One region of the Mediterraneibacter sp. HA8405 genome, then DNA from elsewhere that is predicted to be linked to it. Evidence: predicted binding sites of a transcription regulator. Region 1 holds the regulator's gene; each other region holds the start of a gene.
The links. The regulator HrcA, encoded in region 1, represses chaperone genes, less so after heat shock. The targets are predictions, from matches to a motif close to TGTTAGCACTCNNNNNNNNNGAGTGCTAACA.
Positions count from the first base shown of each region.

Region 2: the regulator HrcA is predicted to act here: its motif matches at 3,873-3,903, upstream of AC0QUU_RS12310 (co-chaperone GroES).
Region 3: the regulator HrcA is predicted to act here: its motif matches at 1,398-1,428, upstream of clpB (ATP-dependent chaperone ClpB).

Region 1 covers NZ_CM148758.1:1,686,229-1,693,482, forward strand. The annotation lists gene hemW (radical SAM family heme chaperone HemW) at 1-622, shown strand, start outside; gene hrcA (heat-inducible transcriptional repressor HrcA) at 855-1,904, shown strand; gene grpE (nucleotide exchange factor GrpE) at 1,936-2,631, shown strand; gene dnaK (molecular chaperone DnaK) at 2,683-4,572, shown strand; gene dnaJ (molecular chaperone DnaJ) at 4,697-5,887, shown strand; gene glgX (glycogen debranching protein GlgX) at 6,261-7,254, opposite strand, start outside.
Region 2 covers NZ_CM148758.1:2,614,134-2,621,387, reverse strand. The annotation lists gene dprA (DNA-processing protein DprA) at 1-341, shown strand, start outside; gene topA (type I DNA topoisomerase) at 398-2,485, shown strand; gene codY (GTP-sensing pleiotropic transcriptional regulator CodY) at 2,598-3,377, shown strand; gene AC0QUU_RS12315 (hypothetical protein) at 3,393-3,719, shown strand; gene AC0QUU_RS12310 (co-chaperone GroES) at 3,928-4,215, shown strand; gene groL (chaperonin GroEL) at 4,327-5,949, shown strand; gene guaB (IMP dehydrogenase) at 6,475-7,254, shown strand, end outside.
Region 3 covers NZ_CM148758.1:1,064,181-1,071,434, forward strand. The annotation lists gene AC0QUU_RS05025 (glycosyltransferase) at 1-1,203, opposite strand, end outside; gene clpB (ATP-dependent chaperone ClpB) at 1,489-4,101, shown strand; gene AC0QUU_RS05035 (DNA polymerase Y family protein) at 4,161-5,378, shown strand; gene AC0QUU_RS05040 (DegV family protein) at 5,453-6,328, opposite strand; gene AC0QUU_RS05045 (TetR/AcrR family transcriptional regulator) at 6,458-7,054, shown strand; tRNA gene AC0QUU_RS05050 (tRNA-Val) at 7,158-7,231, opposite strand.

The DNA.
Region 1 (7,254 bases):
TTATACTCTGTACGGAGACGGAAAAGAAAATGCCGGAGACAGCTCTTTTCCGCCGCTGCCGGACGAGGATGAGGACCGGGAAATATATCAGAGGACAGCTTCTGTTCTGAACGAGTACGGATACCACAGGTATGAGATATCCAACTATGCAAGAGAAGGATATGAGTGCCGGCATAATCTGGGCTACTGGGAGCGGAAAGAATACCTGGGTCTGGGTCTCGGGGCCTCCTCTCTGATCAGGGAATGCAGATTTCACAATACCGCGGATATGGAAAAGTATATGCATGTGTATGGCAGCGGCGGAAAGGCAGCGGAGGGGGAAGAGAATTCTGCATGTTCCTGTATGAAAACAGAAGAGCAGAATTCCACTTTGGAAGAAATAGAAAAGCTGTCTGTGGAAGATCAGATGGAAGAATTTATGTTTCTGGGCCTTCGGAAGACAGCAGGGATTTCTCCCGAAGATTTTCGAAGGTCTTTTGACAGAAATATTATGGATGTATATGGAGAGAAACTGATAAAACTGGAAAAACAGGGACTGATCAGAAATTCCGGAGCCAGAATCAGTCTGACTGAGAGAGGAACTGATATCAGCAACTATGTGTTCAGTGAATTTATTTTTTAAAGACAGTGCCTGCGGAAAACTTCCGGAGGCAAATTTTATGACCGGAAAGTATTAGGCCGGGAAAAATCAAAGTACGGAATATTGTTTTAAAATTCAGGTTTTTACTGTTTACTCAAAAAAATATATAAATCCTGTTGACAAAAAGAAAGCAGGGTGCTATCTTAATATACGAAAGGTGTTAGCACTCAAAAGAATAGAGTGCTAATAGTGATAAGGGAGAGGAGGCAGAACTGTGGCAGTAGATTCTGCATTAAGCGAAAGAAAGCTTATTATATTGAAGGCGATCATACAGAACTACCTCGAGACCGGCGAGCCGGTCGGCTCCAGAACTCTTTCAAAATATACAGAACTGAACTTAAGTTCCGCTACAATCCGAAATGAGATGGCAGATCTGGAAGATCTGGGATATATTTTCCAGCCGCATACATCAGCAGGAAGGATTCCTTCGGATAAAGGATACCGGTTGTATGTGGATATGCTCATGGAGGAAAAAGAACAGGAAATTACAGAGCGCGAGGACGCGATGCTGGAAAAAGCCGACAAGGTGGAAAAAGTATTGCAGCAGGCAGCAAAAGTGCTGGCTTCCAATACGAACTATGCGACCATGGTTTCAGCACCGATAAACAGCCGCAATACATTGAAGTTCATACAGCTTTCACAGGTGGACGAGGAACAGATTGTTGCGGTTATTGTGCTTGGCGGCAATGTGATCAAGAATAAGATCATAGAAGTCGGTGAAACATTAAGTAATGAAACACTGCTGAAGCTGAACATGCTTTTAAACACTACTCTGAACGGTATGTCCATTGACCAGATTACACTGGGGCTGATCGCAAGACTGAAAGAGCAGGCTGGCATTCACAGCGAGGTGGTAGCGCATGTGCTGGATGCGGTGGCGGAAATTATACATGTAGACGATGACATGAAGATCTATACAAGCGGTGCTACAAATATCTTCAAATATCCTGAACTCAGCGATAAACAGAGCGCCCAGGAAATTATAAGTGCATTTGAGGAAAAACAGCAGCTTGAAGAACTTGTTACAGAGACTCTTGCCAGCGAGAACAACCACGGCATACAGGTTTATATCGGAGATGAGACTCCGGTAAAGACGATGAAGGACTGCAGTGTGGTGACGGCCACATATGAGCTGGGCGAGGGCATGAAAGGTACAATCGGTATCATTGGTCCGAAACGAATGGATTATGAACATGTCATGAAGACGCTGAAGACTCTGCAGAATGAGTTGGATGCGATTTACAATAAAAATCCGAAAGAATAAACAGGAAGGTGGAAAGCTGGTGAGTGACAAGATGAGCAAAGAAGATATGGTAAAAGAAGCTGTCGAAGAAGCAAAAGCCAAAGCCGCTGAAGTTGATGAGCCCCAGACCGGGCAGGAAGAAACAGCAGAACAGGATACCGCAGAAAGCAAAAATGCGGAAACGGACAGCCAGTCCGACGCAGAGAATAGCGGTTCAGACAGGGAACAGACTGAAGAAGATGAGTCCGGTTCAGAAGCACAGGATTCAAAAGCAGAGAAGAAGAAACTTTTCGGCAAGAAAAACAAGAAAGATAAAAAGGACGAGAAGATTGATGAACTTACAGATCGTCTTACCCGTCAGATGGCAGAGTTTGATAACTTCCGCAAACGTACGGAAAAAGAGAAATCCCAGATGTACGAGATAGGAGCGAAAGATATCATAGAAAAGATCCTTCCCATTGTCGATAACTTCGAAAGAGGATTATCCTCAATGCCGGAAGATGAGAAAGCCACTCCTTTTGCAGAGGGGATGGAAAAGATCTACAAACAGCTGATGACTACACTGGAAGGAATCGGAGTGAAGCCGATCGAAGCAGTTGGTCAGGAATTCAATCCGGACTTTCACAATGCAGTAATGCATGTGGAAGACGAGGAACTGGGTGAGAACATCATCGCAGAAGAATTCCAGAAAGGCTATATGTACCGTGACAGTGTCGTGAGACACAGTATGGTAAAAGTTGCAAACTGACATCTTCAATATTTGGAATAAATAAAGAAAAATTAAAGGAGGAGCATTACTATGGGAAAAATAATTGGTATTGACCTTGGTACGACAAACAGCTGCGTGGCTGTTATGGAAGGCGGTCAGCCGACAGTCATCGCAAATACCGAGGGCGCAAGAACAACACCGTCTGTTGTGGCGTTTACAAAGACAGGTGAGCGTCTGGTGGGAGAGCCTGCAAAACGTCAGGCCGTAACAAACGCAAACAGAACGATCTCTTCGATCAAGAGAGAGATGGGTACAGATTATAAGGTAGACATTGACGGAAAGAAATATTCTCCGCAGGAGATCTCCGCAATGATTCTTCAGAAGCTGAAAGCAGATGCGGAAGGATACCTTGGCGAGAAAGTGACAGAGGCTGTTATCACAGTTCCTGCTTACTTCAACGACGCTCAGCGTCAGGCTACAAAGGATGCCGGAAAGATCGCAGGCCTTGATGTAAAACGTATCATCAACGAGCCTACAGCGGCTGCACTGGCTTACGGACTTGACAATGAGAAAGAGCAGAAGATCATGGTATATGACCTCGGCGGCGGTACATTCGATGTATCTATCATCGAGATCGGCGACGGAGTTATCGAAGTTCTTTCCACAGCTGGAAACAACAGACTGGGCGGCGATGACTTTGACCAAATGATCACAGACTATATGCTGGCTGATTTCAAGGCAAAAGAAGGTGTAGACCTTTCCGGAGACAAGATGGCTCTCCAGAGACTGAAAGAAGCGGCAGAGAAGGCAAAGAAAGAGCTTTCATCCGCAACAACAACAAATATCAACCTTCCGTTCATCACAGCAACATCCGAAGGACCGAAGCACTTTGATATGAACCTTACAAGAGCAAAATTTGATGAGCTTACAAGAGATCTTGTAGACAAGACAGCAGAGCCGGTAAGACGCGCGCTTTCCGATGCAGGAATTACGGCAGCAGATCTTGGCCAGGTGCTTCTGGTCGGAGGATCTACACGTATCCCGGCAGTACAGGAAGAGGTTAAGAGACTGACAGGCAAAGAGCCGAGCAAATCCCTGAACCCGGATGAGTGTGTTGCACTTGGTGCATCTGTACAGGGCGGTAAGCTTGCAGGTGATGCAGGCGCAGGAGATATCCTTCTTCTGGACGTTACTCCGCTTTCATTGTCCATCGAGACAATGGGTGGTGTCGCTACAAGACTGATCGAGAGAAATACAACGATCCCGACAAAGAAGAGCCAGATCTTCTCCACAGCTGCAGATAACCAGACAGCTGTAGATATCAACGTAGTACAGGGCGAGAGACAGTTCGCGAAAGATAACAAGTCGCTTGGACAGTTCAGACTGGACGGAATCCCGCCGGCTCCGCGTGGAGTACCGCAGATCGAAGTTACATTTGATATCGATGCAAATGGTATTGTAAATGTATCCGCTAAGGATCTGGGAACGGGCAAAGAGCAGCATATCACAATCACAGCAGGATCCAACATGTCTGATGCAGACATCGATAAGGCTGTCAAAGAAGCAGCTGAGTTCGAGGCACAGGATAAAAAGCGCAAAGAGGCTGTTGATACAAGAAACGAAGCGGATGCAATGGTATTCCAGACAGAAAAAGCTCTCAAAGATGTAGGCGATAAACTGGACGCAAACGACAAGGCTGCAGTTGAGGCAGATATGCAGGCACTTAAAGATGTACTTGCAAAATCCACTCCTGAGAATACAAGTGAATCTGATGTGGCTGAGATCAAGGCTGCGAAAGAGAAACTGATGGAAAGCGCACAGAAGCTGTTTACAAAGATGTATGAGCAGGCTGGCGCAGGAGCGGCAGGCGGCCCGAATCCGGGAGCAGGTGCCGGCCCGAACCCGGGAGCAGGCGCTGGTCCGGCTCCGGACGGTTTCCAGGGTGATGATGTGGTGGACGGAGATTATAAAGAAGTCTAAATCACCGGATCTGAACAGAGCACAGGGAATCTTCCCATTGTTTCATGGTAAGAATAAGAAAAAATTCTACGGAACCACTGAGTGGTTTCGTAGATTTTTTCGTGAAAGGTAGAGTATTTCAGTTATGGCAGAGACAAAGAGAGATTATTATGAGGTGCTCGGAGTAAGTAAGGACGCTGATGAAGCGGCGATCAAGAAAGCTTATCGTGCACTTGCGAAAAAATATCATCCCGACATGAATCCGGGAGACAAAGAGGCGGAAAAGAAATTCAAGGAAGCCTCTGAAGCGTATGCAGTCTTAAGTGATGCTGAGAAACGGCGTCAGTATGACCAGTTCGGGCATGCGGCATTTGAAGGCGGCGCCGGCGGTGCAGGCGGATTCGGTGGCTTTGATTTCAGCGGTGCCGATTTCAGTGACATATTTGGAGATATATTCGGGGATCTTTTCGGCGGCAGTCGCCGCGGCGGCCGCGGTGGAAACGGCCCGATGAAAGGCGCCAGCATCAGAAAAAGCATCCGTATAACATTTGAGGAAGCTGTCTTCGGCTGTGAGAAGGAGCTGGATCTGATCTTAAAGGATCCATGCGAGGACTGTAACGGTACAGGCGCAAAACCGGGAACATCTCCGGAAACCTGTCCAAAATGCGGCGGCAGGGGACAGGTGGTTTATACATCCCAGTCCTTCTTCGGTACAGTTCAGAATGTGCAGACCTGCCCCACATGCGGTGGCTCAGGTAAGGTAATAAAAGAGAAATGTTCGAAATGTGCAGGCACCGGATATACATCCAGCCGGAAGAAGATTAAGGTATCCATCCCTGCCGGTATTGACAATGGCCAGAGTGTCCGGATCCGTGACAAAGGTGAGCCGGGTGTAAACGGGGGTCCGAGGGGTGATCTTCTTGTTGAAGTGAATGTATCCCATCATCCGGTATTTCAGAGACAGGATGTCCACATTTTTTCAACAGTGCCTATCTCATTCGCAGTTGCCGCGCTGGGCGGTGATATCCGTATAAAGACTGTGGATGGTGATGTGATCTATACAGTCAGACCCGGAACCAAGACAGATACAAAAGTCCGTCTGAAAGGGAAAGGAGTGCCTTCTCTGCGAAACCCGCAGGTGAGAGGCGATCATTATGTCACGCTTGTTATTCAGACACCGGAGCGTCTGAGCGCAGAGGCGAAAGAAGTTCTCAGAAAGTTCGATGAACTGACCGGAAATACTTTGCATCAGAACGACAATCCGGATGAGAATAAAGGAGAAAAAAAGAAAAAGAAAGGCTTCATGGACAAAATGAAAGAAGTCTTTGAAGATTGAAAATTTGAATTTATCTGCGGTATGGGGCTGGAGAGATCCGAAAACACTTCGATACAGAGGAAACAGAAATCGTATTCGGAGAGCGGCTGCGGGAAATTTCAGCTCCGTTCCGCGTAATAATTAAAACTATAAAACCCTGAGCACAGGCTAAAAACAGGATTTTCAATGGAAACTCACGTTCCGTTCGGACAGCTCCATTGAAAATCCTAACGCCTGTACTCAGGGTTTTAAGTTTTACTAAATTACGCTTCAAGTCGCAGAAATTTCCCGCAGCCGCTCTCCGAAAGGAGCATCCAGTCCTCTGTATCCAAGTATTTTCTTCGCTCATCCATCCGGCACAATACCCGGCCTTCCCGGCGGAAGTTCTTTCCACTCAAAAATTTAAATTCTCTCCCACAAATACAATTACAGATCTTTCTCCGAGGAGAAGTGTTTTTTCTGCTGTGGGCATTTCTTCTGTGGAAAATGTCTGCTGCTTCGGATCGCCGGTGTTTACCGCGATTTTCCAGCAATAATCTTCCGGGAGATCGGGAAGTGTGAGATGGGCCGCGTTCCAGTGGGCGTTTACGGCGACATAAACAAGATCTTCCCGTTCCTTTTCTTCGTCATAACCTGCAAACAGGACGCAGGCGGCATACTGACTTTCCGGCTCGTCGGCCTCCCAGGGCGCCAGACCGTGAAGGCTCATGGAGGGGAATCCGATATAGCTGGGTTCCAGATCTTTGCGGATGGCCGGGTGTTCCATGCGGAACGCGATCATAAACCGGAAAAAGTCGAAGATATCCTGGTTTTTCTCAAGAAGCGACCAGTTCAGCCAGGAAATTTCGTTGTCCTGGCAGTAGGGATTGTTATTCCCGTACCGGGTATCGCCGAATTCATCTCCGGAGAGAAACATGGGCGTTCCTCTGCTGCACATCAGTACTGTACAGGCGTTTTTAATCATCTTCCAGCGGAGGGACAGAATTGTCTCATCGTCTGTATCCCCTTCCTGTCCGCAGTTCCAGCTGTTGTTGTCGTCAAATCCGTCGGTATTTCCCCACCCGTTGGCTTCATTGTGTTTCTGGTTGTAACTGTACAGATCATACAGCGTAAATCCGTCATGGCAGGTGATAAAGTTAACAGAAGCATTGCCGCCCCGGTAAACCGGATCATAGAGATCCGGAGAGCCGATCATCCGCTGGGCAGCGATACGGGCCATATTCGGATCGCCTTTCAGAAAACACCGCATATCATCCCGGTAACGTCCGTTCCATTCCGCCCAGCGCTTCCAGGCGGGGAAAGAGCCTACCTGGTAGAGACCGCCCGCATCCCAGGCTTCCGCGATCAGTTTTACTCCGCCCAGAATAGAGTCAAAGGCAAGATTGCGC
Region 2 (7,254 bases), 930 kb from region 1:
TTTATGCGCTCCCGGGACCGGTTAACAGCAGCCTGAGCAGAGGATGCAACTATCTGATCCAGCAGGGAGCAGGACTTCTGACAAGTCCGGAAATGCTGCTGAAAGAGTGGGGAATAGGGGCTTTCGACGTTTCTGAGCGTAAAGGGAAAAATAAAAAAGTTCTTGAAACTACAGAAAAATTGGTGTATAGTTGTCTCGGCTTGTATCCGAAGAACATTGAGCAGATTGCAGAAGAAACAAAATTAAGTCCCAGGGAACTTGTAGGGCTTCTTGTTTCACTGGAACTGCAGGGATACGCAAGAGAAATAACGAAAAATAATTACGTGGCGGCGGAAACGTGATCCCGTTGCTGATAAAAATATACGGCAGTAAAAGAGCCGGATGGAGGAGTATGGTTATGGCACACTATCTTGTCATTGTGGAGTCACCTGCAAAAGTAAAGACGATCAAAAAGTTTCTGGGCAGCAGTTACACGGTTGCAGCGTCTCAGGGACATGTGCGTGATCTGCCGAAAAGTACATTTGGAATTGATATAGAAAATGATTATGAACCAAAGTACATTACAATTCGCGGGAAAGGGGATATTCTGGCCGGCCTGAGAAAAGAAGTAAAAAAAGCAGACAAAGTATATCTTGCAACTGACCCGGACCGGGAAGGAGAGGCAATATCCTGGCATCTTGCGGCGGCATTGAAGCTGGACGAGAAGAAGATGCGCAGAATTACATTTAATGAGATTACGAAAAATGCTGTAAAGGCATCTTTGAAAAATCCCCGTGATATTGATATGGGGCTTGTAGATGCCCAGCAGGCTCGACGTGTCCTTGACCGTATGGTAGGATACCTGATCAGTCCCCTTTTGTGGGCAAAAGTGAAAAGAGGTCTGAGCGCCGGCAGAGTTCAGTCGGTTGCCCTTCGTCTTGTAGCAGACCGGGAGGATGAAATCAATGCATTTATTCCGGAAGAATACTGGACTCTGGATGCGGTTCTGAACGTAAAAGGGGAAAAAAGGCCTCTTACAGCCAGATTTTACGGAACAGGCAGCACAAAGATGACTATACATTCCAGGGAAGAGCTGGATGAAATTCTACGGACAGTGGAAAAAGCGGAGTTTAAAATTACTGATATCAGAACAACAGAAAGAATCCGTAAAGCGCCTCTTCCTTTTACTACAAGTACTATGCAGCAGGAGGCGGCAAAAGCGCTGAACTTCGGAACGCAGAAAACAATGCGGATTGCGCAGCAGCTTTATGAAGGAATCGATATAAAAGGAAATGGAACTGTGGGTGTTATTACCTATCTCCGTACCGATTCCACGCGAGTGGCTGAAGAGGCAGATCAGTCGGCCAGAGAGTATATTTCTTCAGTATATGGAGAAGCGTATGCTGCACCGAGGAAGGCAGCAAAGGAAAACGGGAAAAATATCCAGGATGCCCATGAAGCAATCCGGCCTACCGATATTACCAGAACGCCGGCGTCACTGAAGGATTCTCTTACAAGGGATCAGTTCCGGCTGTATCAGCTGATCTGGAGAAGATTTGCTGCCAGCCGTATGCAGCCGGCCCGCTATGAGACTACGGCTGTGAAAATAGGAGCGGATCAGTATGCTTTTTCAGTATCCACGTCCAGACAGCTTTTTGACGGATTCCGCAACGTATATACGGAGGCGGATGAAGAAAAAGAAGAGAGTAATGTGCTCGTTGGACATCTGAGTATGGATTCAGTTCTTTCAAAAGAGTCGTTTGATACAAAACAGCACTTTACACAGCCGCCTGCCCATTATACAGAGGCAACACTTGTAAAGACAATGGAAGAACTGGGGATCGGACGCCCCAGTACCTATGCGCCGACCATAGCTATTATTCTGGGCCGCAGATATGTGACAAAAGAAGGCAGAAATCTCTATATGACAGAGATCGGCGAAGTGGTAAATAACATGATGAAGCATTCTTTCCCGAGTATTGTGGATGTTCATTTTACAGCAAATATGGAAGGTCTGCTGGACATGGTTGAAGAAGGCAAAGTGCCCTGGAAGGAAGTAATCCGCAATTTCTATCCGGATCTGAAAGAAGCAGTGGATAAGGCAGAGCAGGAACTGGAAAGTGTTACCATAGAAGATGAAGTGACGGATGTAATCTGTGAGGAATGCGGACGGAATATGGTCGTTAAATACGGACCTCACGGAAAGTTCCTCGCATGTCCGGGATTCCCTGAATGTAGAAATACGAAACCGTATCTTGAGAAGATTGGCGTACCCTGTCCGAAGTGCGGAAAGGATGTGGTTATCCGCATGACAAAGAAAGGCAGACGTTTTTATGGATGTGAGAATAATCCAGAGTGTGATTTTATGTCCTGGCAGAAACCGTCCAGAGAAAAATGCCCGGAGTGCGGAGGCTATATGCTTGAAAAAGGAAGCAAGCTGGTGTGTGCTGATGAAAAATGCGGATACGTTACCAGGCTGAATAAAGAAACGAGTGAAAAAGAATGACTGAATTGCATTGATATTTTCTAAATTGTATGATAACATAGATTCATCTATTAATTTATCTGAATTTGTGTATACAATTGTCAATGTAAAAAAATGAGATGCGGAGGAAATAATGAGCGTACAACTATTGGATAAAACCAGAAAAATTAATAAACTGCTGCACAACAACAATTCCAGCAAAGTCGTTTTTAACGATATCTGTGCTGTCCTTACGGAGATTCTGGATTCAAATGTTCTGGTGGTCAGCAAAAAGGGAAAGATTCTTGGGGTGAGTAAGTGCAGTGATGTGAGAGAGATAAATGAGCTTATTACAGAATCGGTCGGCTCTCATATCGATAAGATGCTCAATGAACGTCTTTTAAGCATCCTTTCTACAAAAGAGAATGTTAATCTTGAGACACTTGGATTTTCACCGGAAGCCGTGGAAGGATGCGAGGCGATTATTACTCCCATAGATATTGCCGGAGAGAGGCTGGGAACTCTGTTTATCTATAAGCAGAATTCTTCTTACTCTATCGATGATATTATTCTCAGTGAGTACGGAACAGCGGTGGTAGGTCTGGAGATGCTCCGGTCTGTAAATGAGGAGAGCGCAGAGGAGACAAGAAAGGAACATATTGTCCAGTCGGCTATCAGTACACTTTCTTTCTCCGAACTGGAGGCAATCATACATATTTTTGATGAACTGGGCGGAACAGAAGGAATTCTGGTTGCCAGCAAGGTCGCTGACCGGGTGGGAATTACCCGTTCTGTTATCGTAAATGCTCTCAGGAAATTTGAGAGCGCGGGTGTAATTGAATCCAGATCTTCCGGAATGAAAGGAACCTATATCAAAGTATTGAATGATTATGTATTTACAGAGCTTGAAAAAATAAAAAAAGAACGGAATTAGCTGGAGGGATTTGCGATGTATGAAGGAAATCCTGTTGATTTGCAGATGGAAAAGATTATATCGGCAGATGGTATTTTTGATGACACTACCCGAAAATGCAGAGTATATAAATATGATCTGGAGGAAGATTATATTTATCTCGAATTAAAGGAAGATGATCTGACGGCTATTTCTCTGGATGCAAAATACAGGTGTTATATTTCCACCAGGACGGAACTGCTTTACTGTACAGGTGTGGTAAAAGAGAGATACTGCTGTGAAGATACGAATCTTTTGAAATTCAGAATCGAAAATGGCTTTTACAATGTATATGAAGGAAGTAAACAGATGAAGCGTGCCTGAAAAGGCGCGCTTTATTTTATCTGCTACGGCTTGAAAATTCAGAAAAAAGACAGGAAAAGGCTCCGGATCCTTTTCCTGTCTTCTTTTGAATTTATAAAAACCTTGTAAACTATGTTGACAAATCATCGGCAGAGTGCTATTTTATATTCATGGGGTTAGCACTCAAGTGAAATGAGTGCTAATAAACAAAAATCAAGGAGGAATTACAATGAAGTTAGTACCATTAGGTGACAAAATTGTTTTAAAACAGTTAGAAGCAGAAGAGACGACAAAATCCGGTATTGTTCTTACAGGACAGGCAAAAGAGAAACCCCAGGAGGCGGAAGTTATCGCTGTGGGACCGGGCGGAAATATAGATGGAAAAGAAGTTGTAATGCAGGTTAAGGCCGGCGACAAGGTAATCTACTCCAAATATGCAGGAACAGATGTTAATCTGGACGGAGAAGAGTACATTATTGTAAAGCAGAATGACATTCTGGCAATTGTAGAAGAATAAGAATGAGATACCGGGCAGGCTTTTGCCGGGGCTGGTGTACAAAATGTGCAGAGTACAGACGATGTATTTGACTGAGTTAAATTAAAATAGATTATAAGGAGATGTATTGACATGGCAAAGGAAATTAAATATGGCGCTGAAGCCAGAGCGGCACTGGAAAAAGGCGTGAATCAGCTGGCAGATACAGTAAAAGTTACACTTGGACCAAAAGGAAGAAACGTTGTTCTTGACAAATCTTTCGGCGCGCCGCTGATCACAAATGATGGTGTTACAATCGCGAAAGAGATTGAGCTGGAAGACGGATTTGAGAACATGGGAGCCCAGCTGATCAGAGAAGTTGCATCCAAGACAAATGATGTTGCCGGAGACGGTACAACAACAGCTACAGTTCTTGCGCAGGCTATGGTTCACGAAGGAATGAAGAATCTGGAAGCCGGAGCAAATCCGATTGTTCTGAGAAAAGGCATGAAGAAAGCAACAGACAAAGCTGTTGAAGCAATTCAGTCTATGAGCAGCAAAGTAAAAGGCAAAGAGCAGATCGCAAGAGTAGCTGCTGTTTCTTCAGGAGATGAGGCAGTAGGTGAGATGGTTGCCGATGCAATGGAGAAAGTCTCCAATGATGGTGTTATCACTATTGAGGAGTCAAAGACGATGCAGACAGAGCTGGACCTGGTAGAAGGTATGCAGTTCGACCGCGGATATATTTCTGCTTACATGGCAACAGATATGGAGAAAATGGAAGCTGTGCTTGATGATCCGTACATTCTGATCACAGACAAGAAGATTTCCAATATCCAGGATATCCTGCCGCTTCTTGAGCAGATCGTACAGTCTGGCGCAAGACTGCTTATCATTGCTGAGGATATTGAGGGTGAAGCTCTTACAACTCTGATCGTAAACAAACTGCGTGGTACATTTAACGTTGTCGCGGTGAAAGCACCGGGATATGGTGACAGAAGAAAAGAGATGCTGCAGGATATCGCAATTCTGACAGGCGGTCAGGTAATCTCTGAGGAACTCGGATATGATCTGAAAGAGACAACAATGGAGCAGCTTGGACGTGCGAAATCTGTTAAAGTACAGAAAGAGACCACAGTTATTGTTGACGGATGCGGCGAAAAAGAGGCAATCAACGACAGAATTGCACAGATCAAGCAGGCAATGCAGGAGACAACATCTGATTTTGATATGGAAAAACTTCAGGAGAGACTTGCAAAACTGGCTGGCGGCGTAGCAGTTATCCGTGTAGGTGCAGCTACAGAGACAGAGATGAAAGAAGCAAAACTCCGTATGGAAGATGCCCTGAACGCTACAAGAGCAGCGGTAGAGGAAGGAATCATTGCAGGCGGCGGTTCTGCATATATTCATGCGGCGAAAGAAGTTGCCAAGATGACAGAAGAGCTTGAGGGAGACGAGAAGACAGGAGCAAGAATTATTCTGAAAGCTCTTGAAGCTCCGCTGTATCAGATTGCTGCAAATGCAGGTCTGGAAGGCGCAGTTATTGTAAATAAAGTAAGAGAGTCCGAGCCGGGAATCGGTTTCGATGCTTACAAAGAAGAGTATGTAGACATGGTAGAGAACGGAATTCTTGATCCTGCAAAGGTTACAAGAAGCGCTCTGCAGAATGCAACAAGCGTTGCGTCTACACTGCTTACAACAGAATCTGTAGTATCCACAATTAAAGAGCCGCAGCCGGCTGCACCGGCAGGCGGCGCCGGAATGGGTATGATGTAATTCGGATTTGTCGGAGAGCTGTGAGTGGAGAGACGTCCGAAAACACCTGGATACCAGGAGATTGGATAATCGGATCTGGAAATGAGGGATGTGTGCTTTTGTTTCCATTCCGCAGATAAAGAAAAACTAAAAAACCTGACGACAGGCTAAGAGCAAAATTTACAGCAGAAAACTCGCATTCGCTCAGACAATTCTGCTGTAAATTTTAACGCCTGCCGCCAGGTTTTCTGTTTTTCTAATATCTGCTCCAAAGTCACCAAAAGCACACATCCCTCATTTCCAAAAGTCGCATCCAATCGGCGGTATCCCGCTGTTTTCTGCGCACATCCAGTCAGCAGCATCCCCGACAATTCCGAATTTTTATACATAAGGTGTACTTATAAGTGAGCTTTAAAATAAATCAAGTTAAATTTGGAGTGACTGCACCGGAAAACGGTTGACATATGTTCGGAATTTTTGTAGTATATCAGTTAAATATTTACATTTGCTTATAGTTGGATTCAAAAGAAAGAGAGGTCATTGTACATGGGAAAGATTATTGGCGAGGGGATTACATTTGATGACGTTCTGCTTGTTCCGGCATATTCAGAGGTAATTCCAAATGAGGTAGATCTGTCAACTTATCTGACGAAGAAGATTAGGCTTAATATTCCGATGATGAGCGCAGGCATGGATACAGTTACTGAACATCGGATGGCGATTGCCATGGCTCGTCAGGGTGGGATTGGAATTATCCATAAAAATATGACAATAGAACAGCAGGCAGAAGAAGTTGACAAGGTAAAGAGATCTGAAAACGGAGTTATTACAGATCCGTTTTTCCTTTCACCGGAAAATACACTTGAAGATGCCAACAATCTGATGGCCAAGTTCAGAATATCAGGTGTGCCTATTACAGAAGGACGCAAGCTGGTCGGTATTATTACAAACCGTGATCTGAAATTTGAGGAAGACTTCTCCAAGAAAATAAAAGAATCCATGACGTCCGAAGGTCTGATCACGGCAAAAGAGGGAATTACCCTTGAGGAAGCGAAGAAGATTCTTGCAAAAGCAAGAAAAGAAAAACTTCCGATCGTGGATGATGAAGGAAATCTGAAAGGTCTTATCACAATCAAGGATATTGAAAAACAGATTAAATACCCGTTGTCTGCGAAGGACTCCCAGGGCCGGCTGCTCTGCGGCGCGGCAATCGGTATTACTGCAAACTGCCTGGAACGCGTGGAAGAGCTTGTAAAGGCAAAAGTGGACGTTGTTGTGATGGATTCCGCTCACGGACATTCTGCAAACGTCCTCAGGACGGTCAGA
Region 3 (7,254 bases), 620 kb from region 1:
ATCGGAAAGAAATACAATATCCAGGAGCTTGTGCGGAGAATGGACGGGGGCGCCGGATTTTGTTTTCTTCTCTGCGGGATGCTCCGTGGTCCGGATCAGCTTTTTTGCTTCCAGCTTCTGAAGCATAAGTGTCAGGGCGCGCATGGTCATGCCTGTGAAGTCGGCCAGATCTTTCTTTGTATTGATCTGGCGGGCATGATCCAGAAACATAATCATCCGGATTTCCTCCAGAGAAAGCCCGTATTTCAGGGCGGCAATTTCCAGATACCGGTCCAGCAGCTTGCGGCTGCGGTAGGAGGAAGCCAGGATCCCTTCTCCTGTTACGGCTTCCGGACATATGCGCGTCCGTTCCCTGCCGAGCTTTGTGGCTCCGGGGAGTATGGAGGGCGGTACAGCGCCGTCTTTTGCGGCGCCGATCAGAAACCGGTATACCTGGAAACGGTTTTTTTCATATTCTTTTTCATCCAGCACATGTTTGTAAAAACGGTTATAGTATTCAAAAACAGTAAGCTTCATGCGGACAGAGTTTACAATTGTAGCGCTCTGGGATACGAGAGAGCCCTTTGTTTTTACGTAATAATAGATAGGCGCTTTCAGCGCGTAAAAGGTTTCCGCATGTAGAATATATTCCAGATTGAAAAGAAAATCTTCGCACCAGCTCAGTTCAGTATTCATCCTCAGGTTATATTTTTCTACAATATCCCGCCGGTATAACTTGTTCCAGATAACGCCATAATAAAAATCAGCGGGGTTTTTCATCATATGTCCCGCGAATTCTTCCCGGGTCAGAACGCTGTTGTCGTCAATATCACCTTTGTGGGAAACTCGTTCGCCGACAACCCGGTAAAAGTCCGCGATTACCATGTCGCACTGTGTATTTTCCACGGCCCGGACAAAAAGTTTCGTGGCATCCGGGGTAATCCAGTCGTCACTGTCCAGAAACTGCAGGTATGTTCCGCAGGCATGGCTGATCGCGGTGTTTCTTGTGTCTGAGACTCCTGTATTTGATTTGTGAATCACCTTTACACGGGAATCAGAAGCCGCGTAGGCGTCACAGATGCTGCCGGAGCGGTCCGTGCTTCCGTCATCTGCAAGCAGGAGTTCAAAATCCTGATATTCCTGGCCGAGAATGCTGTCCACACAGCGGGACAGGCTGGATTCCGCGTTATATACAGGTACGATAATGCTGACAGTTGGATTCATAGAAGAACAGCCTCCTGAAATAAATGAATTCTTTTTGGGCGCAGGGCAGAGACAGGCGTCCGTTCTGATAATTATATCATGGAATCTGCATTTTAAGTAGAAATAAATATAGATAAGTATTATAACAGGATTGAAAAATCTGTGACGGTGTCCCGGAAATCTGGTTTAGAAATTATTTAGAAATTTCTATGCTGAATTAGCACTCGAGACTTGACTTGGCTAACAATTATTGCTATATTACTAATAGAACACGGAATTACACGTGGCGAAAAGGAGGGAGAAGCCATGAATATAAATAAATTTACGCAGAAATCACTTCAGGCGGTTCAGGAATGTGAAAAGGCTGCTGCAGATAACGGCAACCAGGAACTGGCGCAGGAGCATCTGCTGTATGCTCTGCTGACACAGGATGACAGCCTGATTTTAAAATTGCTTGAAAAGATGAGTATCCAGGGCAGGCTCTTTATCAACAGAGTTGAGCAGGCCATCGGTAAGCGGCCGAAAGTCCAGGGCGGTCAGGCTTACGTAGGACAGGATCTCAATAATGTCCTTATCCATGCAGAGGATGAGGCGAAACAGATGGGAGACGAGTATGTGTCTGTCGAGCATCTGTTTCTTGCCCTGTTAAAATATGCAAGTAAAGATATGAAACAGCTTTTCCGGGAGTTCGGCATCAGCCGGGAAGGATTTTTACACGCGCTTTCCACTGTAAGAGGCAACCAGCGGGTTACAAGCGATAATCCGGAAGCAACCTATGATACGCTGAACAAATACGGACAGGATCTTGTGGAGAGAGCAAGAGAGCAGAAGCTGGATCCGGTAATCGGAAGAGATGAAGAGATCCGCAATGTGATCCGGATTCTGTCCCGTAAGACAAAGAATAACCCGGTGCTGATCGGAGAACCGGGCGTCGGTAAAACCGCAGTTGTAGAAGGGCTTGCCCAGCGGATTGTCAGCGGGGATGTCCCGGAAGGACTGAAGGAAAAGACAATCTTTTCTCTTGACATGGGCGCTCTTGTGGCAGGAGCGAAATACCGCGGAGAGTTCGAGGAACGTCTGAAAGCGGTGCTTGAAGAAGTGAAGAACAGCGACGGCAAGATCATTCTGTTCATCGATGAGCTGCACACAATTGTGGGAGCAGGTAAAACAGACGGTGCAATGGACGCCGGTAATATGCTTAAGCCTATGCTTGCCAGAGGCGAGCTGCATTGCATCGGCGCAACCACACTGGATGAGTACCGGCAGTATATTGAGAAAGACGCGGCTCTGGAACGGCGGTTCCAGCCGGTTTTGGTAGATGAGCCTACAGTGGAGGATACGATTTCTATTCTTCGTGGACTGAAGGAGCGGTATGAAGTTTTCCATGGCGTTAAGATTACGGACAGCGCCCTTGTAGCGGCGTCAACTCTGTCCCACCGTTACATTTCGGACCGTTTCCTTCCTGATAAGGCCATTGACCTGGTGGATGAGGCCTGTGCGCTGATCAAGACGGAACTGGATTCCATGCCTACAGAGCTGGATGAGCTGCGGCGGCGTGTCATGCAGCTGGAGATTGAGGAAGAGGCGCTGAAGAAAGAAGAAGACCGGCTCAGCCGGGAACGTCTGGAACATCTGCAGCAGGAGCTTGCAGAATTGAAGGATGAGTACGCGAATAAGAAAGTTCAGTGGGAGAATGAGAAGACTTCCGTGGAACGTGTCCAGAAGATCCGGGAAGAGATCGAGCAGGTCAACCGGGATATTCAGAAGGCACAGCGGGAATATGATCTGAATAAAGCGGCAGAACTTCAGTACGGCCGTCTGCCTCAGCTTCAGAAACAGTTGGAAGAGGAAGAGGAGAAGGTAAAGGAAAAAGACCTGTCTCTTGTTCATGAGGCAGTGACAGACGAGGAAATCGCCCGGATTATTTCCCGGTGGACCGGAATTCCGGTAGCAAAACTGAACGAGAGTGAGAGAAACAAGACTCTTCATCTGGCAGAAGAACTGCACAAACGTGTGATTGGCCAGGACGAAGGCGTAGAGCTTGTAACGGAGGCAATTATCCGTTCCAAAGCCGGCATCAAGGACCCGTCCAAACCGATCGGCTCCTTCCTGTTCCTGGGACCTACCGGAGTAGGAAAAACTGAGCTTGCCAAGGCACTTGCGGCCAGTCTGTTTGACGACGAAAATAACATGGTCCGTATTGATATGAGTGAGTACATGGAGAAATACTCCGTGTCCAGACTGATCGGAGCGCCTCCGGGATATGTAGGGTATGATGAAGGCGGACAGCTTACCGAGGCGGTAAGGAGAAAACCGTATTCGGTTGTACTTTTCGATGAGATCGAGAAAGCTCATCCGGATGTATTCAATGTTCTCCTTCAGGTGCTGGACGACGGAAGAATCACGGACTCTCAGGGCCGTACTGTGGACTTTAAGAATACGATCCTTATTATGACCTCCAATATCGGAGCAGGCTATCTGCTGGAAGGCATCAAAGACGACGGAACCATTGACAGTAAATGCCAGGAGATGGCGATGAATGATCTCCGGGCTCATTTCAGACCGGAATTTCTGAACCGTCTGGACGAAATTATTATGTTCCGGCCATTGACGAAAGAGAATATCCGTGCCATTATTGATCTGTTGGCAGCGGATGTAAACAGACGTCTTGTGGAAAAGGAACTGCGGATCGAGCTGACGGAGAAGGCCAAAGATCTGATTGTGGAAGGCGGCTATGATCCCATGTACGGCGCAAGGCCTCTGAAAAGGTATCTGCAGAAAAATGTGGAGACCCTTGCGGCGAGACTGATCCTGGCCGGAAATGTAGGCCGGGGAGACACGATTCTGATCGACGCTGCTGACGGAAAACTGAAAGCAGACATTAAAGGGCAGATTGTCCATGTGGAAACGGAACAGTAACGGGATTTGCGGACAGACTGCGCTGAGATGATCGGGAAAAGGAAAGGAATACATTCCGCATGACGCCCATTATCTTTCACATTGATGTAAATTCGGCTTATTTAAGCTGGACAGCGGTAGAAAAACTGAAGAACGGAGCAGCAGTAGATCTGCGCCGGATACCGGCCATTATCGGCGGCGACCAGAAGTCCCGCCACGGGGTGGTGCTGGCAAAATCTCCCGCTGCAAAACGATATGGCATCCGCACAGGGGAACCTGTTGCGAATGCCTTTCGTAAATGTCCCAATCTTGTGATGGAACCGCCGGATCATAAAATGTACCGGGAGAAGAGCCGGATGCTGATGGAGTATCTGCGCACCTTTACTTCTGAGATTGAGCAGGTAAGTGTGGATGAGTGCTACATGGATTTCACATCCATTGCGTCCCGTTACCATTCGCCGGTGGACGGCGCCCTTGAGATCAAGGACGGGATAAAGAACCGGTTCGGATTTACGGTAAATATCGGAATATCGACAAATAAACTTCTGGCCAAAATGGCTTCGGATTTCGAAAAGCCGGACCGGATACATACGCTGTTCCCGGAGGAGATCCGGGAAAAGATGTGGCCGCTTCCCATCGGGGAACTGTACATGGCCGGCCGTTCCAGCGTGGAAACGCTGAAAAAGCTGGAAATCAATACCATAGGGGCTCTGGCTCAGGCAGATCCGGATCTGATTGTTCTGCATCTGAAGAGTCATGGGAAAATGCTGTGGGAATTCGCGAACGGGATCGGAACCGCCGAAGTACAGTCTGAGCCGGAACAGGCAAAGGGAATCGGAAATTCCACGACACTTTCTGAAGATGCGGTTTCCGCAGAAGAAGCAGAGGCAGTCTTTCGGGAACTTGCTGCAAGTGTGGGAAACCGGCTTAAAAAAGCTGGACAGAAGGCGGGAATGGTCAGTATGGAGATCAAGTATTATGATTTTCGTACTATTTCCCATCAGAAACAGCTCGAGAAACCGTCCAACGATCCAAAAGTGCTTTATAACGCGGCGTGTGCCCTGTTTCTGGAAGTATGGACCGGGGAGCCGGTGCGGCTGCTGGGGATAAGAACGTCCAAGCTGGCGGACGAGTCGGAGCCGGAGCAGCTGACCATTTTTGACATTGTGCCCCCGGAAGAACCGGATGAAAAGCACAGAAAGCTGAAAAAAGCGCTGGATGAGCTGAACGCCCGGTACGGCCAGGGGGCTGTGGTAAAAGCCAGTTTAATGAAAAAAACAGAGAAGAAAGATCTGTGAAAAACCGGAGAGATTCTGCGCAGACGCGCAGGATTCCTCCGGTTTTTTATTTTATATGGATATAATGAAAAAGGTCAGATATGGCTGCGGAAAACTCCGATTCCCAGACCGCCTGTCCCGATATGGGTTCCAATGCTCATAGTCAGCGGAGAGTAAACCAGTTCCATATCCGGAAAGTTTTTCTTCATCTCAGAACGGAACGCCTCCAGGGCATCCGGATCCATTGGAGTATTTGCAATTCCTACTTTCAGCACACCCTGTTCCTTCAGATGAGAAAAACGGGAATAAATATCATCTTTTACCGCCTGAAGCATGGTACGGAAGGCTGATTTCATGCCTCTGGTTTTGGCGCGGGAATCCAGTTTGCCGCCCTGTATGGTGAGGACCGGCTTCAGCCGGAGTACGGTGCCGATTGCTGCCGCGGCTGGAGTGATCCGTCCGCCTTTTTTCAGATATTCCAGCGTATCTACGGCAATATAGATGCTGGCGTCCAGAGCTTCCTTTTCCAGGATCTCTTTGATTTCTGCTGCTGTTTTCCCCTCCTCTGCCAGGGCCCCGGCATCATATACCGACTGGAGCTGGGGCACCGAAATGCGGTGGTTGTCCACAACGAATACCTTTCCGCTGTAGGTGTCGTCATCTGAAAGCATAACAGCAGTCTGACATGTATTGCTCAGACCGGAAGACATGGGAATAAAAATGACCTGGTCATAATCTTTCAAAAGTTTATCCCACATAGCAGTGACATCGCCGGGGGATGGCTGAGACGTAGTGATTTCCGCCCCTGCGGCCTGCTTTTTGTAAAAATCTTCTGCGGTAATGTCCACTCCTTCAAAGTAAGTGCGGCCGTCGATGATTACAGGCATGGGAATGACGTGAATTCCCAGTTTCCTGCCTTCTTCCGGCATAATACCGCAGTTGCTGTCCGTCATAACTGCAATTCCAGACATAATACTCCCCCTTTGCTTGATCGTTATTTTAACAGGTGTTAAAATTATAGCAAAACGATACCAGAATAACAATGAACAAAAACTGTAAAATGTAAGCTATTTATACAGAAAAACCAAAGGTGTAAGGAAATGGAAGATAAACGTATTACGAAGACAAAACGAAGTCTGAAGGCGGCTATGATTGAAATGCTTTCAAAAGAGGATTTTGAGCACATTTCTATTACAGAACTGTGCAGACAGGCTGAGATCAGCAGAATTACATTTTATTCCCACTATAATGACAAGTATGCGCTTCTGGATGAAATATTTGACGATATGCTGCGGATCGGGACAGAGGACTATTACCGGAGACAGAAAGAAAACAATCCTTCCGGGAGACTGGCGGCCGGGTATGTGAATATGCTGGACAGCATCCTGGAACTATATTATGAACGGTTTGTTTTTTTTCAGCATGCGAATCCGGAGAAGAATCCATATCTGGCTTCCCGGCTGTACAGCATTATTCTCGATACGGTGGAGATGCATACGCTTCATGTGAAAAAAAGGCTCCGGTTGAAGTACTCTCCCAAAAAGATCGCTGGTTTTGTGTGCTTTGGAATGCTGGGGTTTGTCAATGAGTCACACAAGGATAATACCCCTCTGGCAAAGATCCGCCAGGAAGCGAGAGAACTTCTGACTGATCTGCTGCACTCCACTGTACTTACGGACGGAGAGAGACAGCGCTGAGAAAGTTTCCGCATGGCCGGTAAGAGAGCGGAAAGGATGCGGAAGCCCGGACAGATGAAAACAGGGCAATAAAAAACCGGACAGAAAAGTCCGGAAAATAAAATGGAAGCAACGGGGCTCGAACCCGTGACCTCTCGCGTGTGAGGCGAACGCTCATCCCAGCTGAGCTATGCTTCCATACAAATTATTATAGCACTGCG